DNA from 2 places in the Metabacillus herbersteinensis genome. Region 1 is predicted to be linked to the other one. Evidence: riboswitches for the same ligand, from Rfam matches in the RefSeq annotation. Region 1 holds a riboswitch; the other holds the start of a gene.
What was found. A riboswitch is a leader RNA that binds a small molecule or an ion and turns the genes downstream of it on or off. The one in region 1 is predicted to bind cyclic di-GMP.
Positions count from the first base shown of each region.

Region 1 (2,375 bases):
GGCGGGAGTATTCCCCTACACCCGTGGCTAGCAGTCAATTTAATGGTTTCTTATCAATGCGATATGAAAAAAGATCAATTATTCTCGATTGGCCTTCACCTAATTAGCGGGAGTTTAGTGGAGAACTTTCAAGAAAAACTTGAACAGCTAGAACTAACACCAAGAATCCCTGATTATAGCTTTACGATGTCCCCACTCATCAAACCTCAAAGTGGCTTAATACGAATCCAGCAATATATTCAGCAAATTATTGAGCAAGATAATCACAACTGGGCTGACGATGCGAGACAACGCCAGAACGAGGATCTAATGCTATTAAACCACTTCTACGAAGACATTGAAGAAAAACCAGACTGCTATCATATCGAAAAGGAAGCACTAAAAGATCTCTATGAACCACAAATTAATGTGTCTGTTCAAAACGGTGGCATCTTTTATTTAACTCCAAAGTCTTTTAATGCTTAAATTTACATTATTTTCTTCTTCTATTCGACAAAATTAAATTTTGTAAAACTGTATAAAAAATAGGTAAAAGTACCCTTTACTTACTGAACTATATTTACTAAACCAATATAACTATATGTAACATAGGTATTATAACCTTTGTAGTGTTACAGTATTGTAAAATATTCTTACAATTCAAAAAATATTGTGTGTCGACAGGTTTCAACACACTTCCTAGAAATTCCTTTTTATAATAGATTTAGGAAGTAAGTGATACATAAAGTAAGGACTTTCGTAATACGTTGTTTAATAGGCATTAACTGCTTGATCAGTTAAAGGCAAACCTATTGAAAAATAGGGACGCAAAGTCACAGGTCTTCCGTTACATAGTAACCATGACGGCTGGGCTGCCTGAAATACAGGGAAGGTATTTTAGGGGGGGGAAACATGGAGAGTAGCACAATCGATTACGGCACGTTAGATCAAGAGTGGAAAGAATTAATTCTGTCTGCTTTAGAACTAGGTATTAATCCAGAAGAAATACGTCAATTTCTATCAAATTATCCAAACGTCTCAACAAAATTTCCGGAGCTTACAAAATAATATGAAAAAGTGTTCTAAATATCATACACTCCCTTCGTTATATGCTATAATAGAATGGCGATAATAGGAAGGTGATCAAATGATTGGACAGCACATAAAAAAATACCGCAATCAAAAAAATCTATCTCTATCTGAACTAGCAGAACGAGCAGGAGTCGCAAAATCTTACTTAAGTTCAATCGAACGTAATCTACAATCAAACCCTTCTGTTCAATTTTTAGAAAAGATTTCTTCTGTTCTAGGCATTTCGGTAAACACATTATTAAACGAAGAATATGAAACAACATATGAAAGTAACCTCGACAACGAATGGTCTTCACTTGTACGAGAAGCAATGAATTCCGGAGTGACAAAAGATCAATTTAAGGAATTCTTAGAATTCAACAAATGGAAAGTTAACCAAGAAAACAAAACAAAGTGAGTTGGATCCGATCCGACTCACTTTTTATTATGCTTGGTAAGAGACAGATGAATTCTTTTTACAAGATACTTCCTTCTGATCTTGATACTTTGCATAGTTACTAGTCAAATCTGTACGATTGCTTGCAATTACTGCTTTTCTAGTTGTGAGATCATTAGTACAGATAGGACAAATCCACTCTCCTCCAGCATAGCTACTGAAAGAAGGCTGAAAACATCGGTTACAGTGTTTTTTATACATACCTCATCCACTCCCCTACCATCATTGAACAATCACGTTATGAAAGCCTATTCATAACTACCTACTGAAAAGACCCCCTGTTAAAAAAAGGAAAGAATAAATCCAGATACTATGTAAGGATAAAACAACTAGATAAATGCTTATTGCAATTAAAGTCAGCGATTTAAGTAGAAAGGTACTCGGCAATCTTTGCGTCATCACAAGAAGTAATAAAAAAATTGAAAAGGATAATTTCACACCTAGAAATAAAGATGGACTTTGATGATAAAGGAATTTCATAAGTGGGTTATTTTCTTCAATAAGGTCGAAATGTAAGCCTATGAATGTAAGGTCTAGGTCGATGATGTTGAGTAGTGCTAATGAGAGAAAAGAGTATTTCATGGGATCTCCTTTTAGACAACCACTGTTATGAGCGATCTTTGTGCATTGTTTATACTTATATAGGTTTTACCGTATGTTTCTATTTCTTCCTGTGGATCAACTTTTGTATTTTCGAGAGCTTGATCTCCCTGACCCTTTTCTCCTTCACCTCTTGGTTGGAGTTCTAAGAACAATAAAAGTCCAGCTGTTAGGACCAATAAACCAAGGAGAATTGTAGATAGACCTTTAAGTAGTTTTTTCATCATTTCACTTCTTTCAAATAGAGCACTATCAATTCTCAATAAAG
Region 1 covers NZ_JBHLVO010000001.1:90,873-93,247, forward strand. Annotated here, with positions in the region: gene ACFFIX_RS00440 (YqhG family protein) at 1-465, shown strand, start outside; cyclic di-GMP riboswitch class I at 772-859, shown strand; gene ACFFIX_RS00445 (anti-repressor SinI family protein) at 892-1,047, shown strand; gene ACFFIX_RS00450 (helix-turn-helix domain-containing protein) at 1,127-1,468, shown strand; gene ACFFIX_RS00455 (hypothetical protein) at 1,496-1,708, opposite strand; gene ACFFIX_RS00460 (DUF5658 family protein) at 1,766-2,089, opposite strand; gene ACFFIX_RS00465 (hypothetical protein) at 2,101-2,331, opposite strand.

Region 2 (2,375 bases), on a different contig from region 1:
CAATCTCTTTTAGACACTCTATTAATTTTAGTTGTTTGCCTTTGGTAGTTCGGATCTGTAGCTGTAAAGAATCATTTACGACTACACAATTAACTCTCCCTTTTTGAAATAGTCCCCTGATATCTAAAGTTTGGAATGACATCCTTCTATTAAGGTCATTTATCCAATCAGTAGACTTCATTTTTGAATGTGATAGTTCATATTCAATTCCTATAATTCTAGGAGATAACCAACCTAGAGAAGAATCAAACAGATAAATCCCACCATCAATAGCACCGTTAAAATAAACACGATATCCCTTAGATGAATCCCTTGATTGGTTTTTGAAAGGCTCAATGCGAAAAACATGGCCGTCAACATACCACTCATATCCATCTTTCTTTGCAACAAAGCGCAATCCTTTAAGAGCCTTTTCTAAATCTTCTGGAGTAATTGATGCAAAACATGTAAGTTTAAACATGGCAATCCTCTTCATGTACTTGTTCAAGACATAGGTCAGAACAATATTTTTTTCCCCTTAGAAGGATCATTAACTCACAATAACCCAAACATATACTACAATCTAAATTCATCAAAAAACACCCTTTCTTAAAGTCTAGTAACCTTATAACTCCACCCATAAAGAACACCTAATTAAACTTGCTACACCTCCTAAACAACGCAAAAAAGAGCCTTTAGGCGTGGTTTCATAAAGAAAAAACCAGCCCAAAGGCTCTGAACGTTTAATGTAATCCCGCTAACTCATGAAGAGTTGCTAACAAAATAAAAACAAAAATAAAATACAATTAAAGTGTATCATAGTGTGTATAATTTGAAAACAAAAAAAGCGATGGGCTCTCCATCACTTAAGACTTGTATATATAGTATTAGTTAATTATTTTAATAACATCCTCTGAGATAGCAAATAAATCTTCATTATAAGTTGATAGAAGGTATTGGAGCTGCTCAAGACTAATTTTGTATCCTTCTTTAATTATACCTAGTTCTGACAAGTTTTCTACAAACGAGTGTGGGTAATTACTAAAGGATAATTCCCTTGAATCAGATGCAAGTATCTCATTTCCCTTTTGCACTTCTGTCCCCTGAACCATTGTAGATTCTTCCATCAAAGCTACTAGCTCTACAAAAAGATCTCCATCAACAACAAAAAAAGTTCTACGGAAGAAATACTCCTTTTTGCTAGATACATGTATGCTATTTAATTCTAGTTCACACTTAGCTTTTAATGGTTCATTTTGTTGCATAAAAACACCCCACAAGTATATATCTATATTCTTCGTATTTATAATTAGTTTTTTAATGGTACAACACTAGTTTAGATCATATTAATATAAATAAAATACGAATATTGTAGAATCCCATAATTTATTTTAAAAAAAGTGAAAAGTAATACTAATTTATATTTCCACTAATTATTAATATAACCTCTTTTTTTAGTAATTAAACATTTATTAAAGAATGATACACAAAAAAGCCTAATATTTTAAAAATATTTAGGCCGGTTGCACTAGTTGCTCCAGAATATTTAAGTGCCCACATAAGAATATTCCTTCATTGCATTCCAAATTCACAAAAAAATTTAATCAAAATCTAATAGACTACCCATCCTGACACCTAACGCTTTAGCAAGGGCATAGATGTTTTCTAAGGATAAATTACGTTGGCCCCTTTCTACATCACTAATATACGTTCGGTGTAATCCTGTTATATCTCCAAGTTCTTCTTGAGATATGTTTCTGATCATTCGATAATGTCTGACTTTTAATCCAAACTGCTTTTTCACATCAATTGTACCCTTCATCATAGTAATTATTTTACTTTCAATTCCTTCTGACTTCTACAGACTATAAGTTACATTTTGGAAAAACAATACATATACTTATAATTATTCCCTAATTATAGTTATATTTCCCTAATTATAAATAAGGTCTGATTAACGTATTAATTAATGTTAAGCACGAAATAAGGGTATAAAGATCTACTTTTGGTAATTGTACCATAATTTTCTATATTGATTTTAGAAATTTCAGCAATTGTTGCTTTAAAATAAAGTTTGATCAAACTGATGCTAATAACCTTGATATAAAAGCAAATAAAAAGAGTATGTTTTGAAAAAAGATTAATCAAAACATGCTCTTATAGTATTTTATCGGTTTATTTTTTTATAAAAAACTTTGATCATTTTCTACCTTTAATCTTCAACAATCGCGCCTTTTCGTTGAGTAAGGCTTTTTACTTATATGATTGCCATACTCCTCCTGAACCAATTGTAAAGCCACATTTTTTATAAAAGTTCTTTTTATTTTCCTCATATGTAACTGTTACAATTCCTAATCCAAAACGTTCAGACTCTCTTAATAATTCCTTTACCAACT
Region 2 covers NZ_JBHLVO010000022.1:6,537-8,911, reverse strand. Annotated here, with positions in the region: gene ACFFIX_RS19490 (hypothetical protein) at 1-460, opposite strand, end outside; gene ACFFIX_RS19485 (hypothetical protein) at 867-1,244, opposite strand; cyclic di-GMP riboswitch class II at 1,488-1,571, opposite strand; gene ACFFIX_RS19480 (helix-turn-helix domain-containing protein) at 1,580-1,804, opposite strand; gene ACFFIX_RS19475 (GNAT family N-acetyltransferase) at 2,233-2,375, opposite strand, start outside.
Region 2: another riboswitch for cyclic di-GMP. It lies ahead of ACFFIX_RS19485 (hypothetical protein); the one in region 1 lies ahead of ACFFIX_RS00445 (anti-repressor SinI family protein).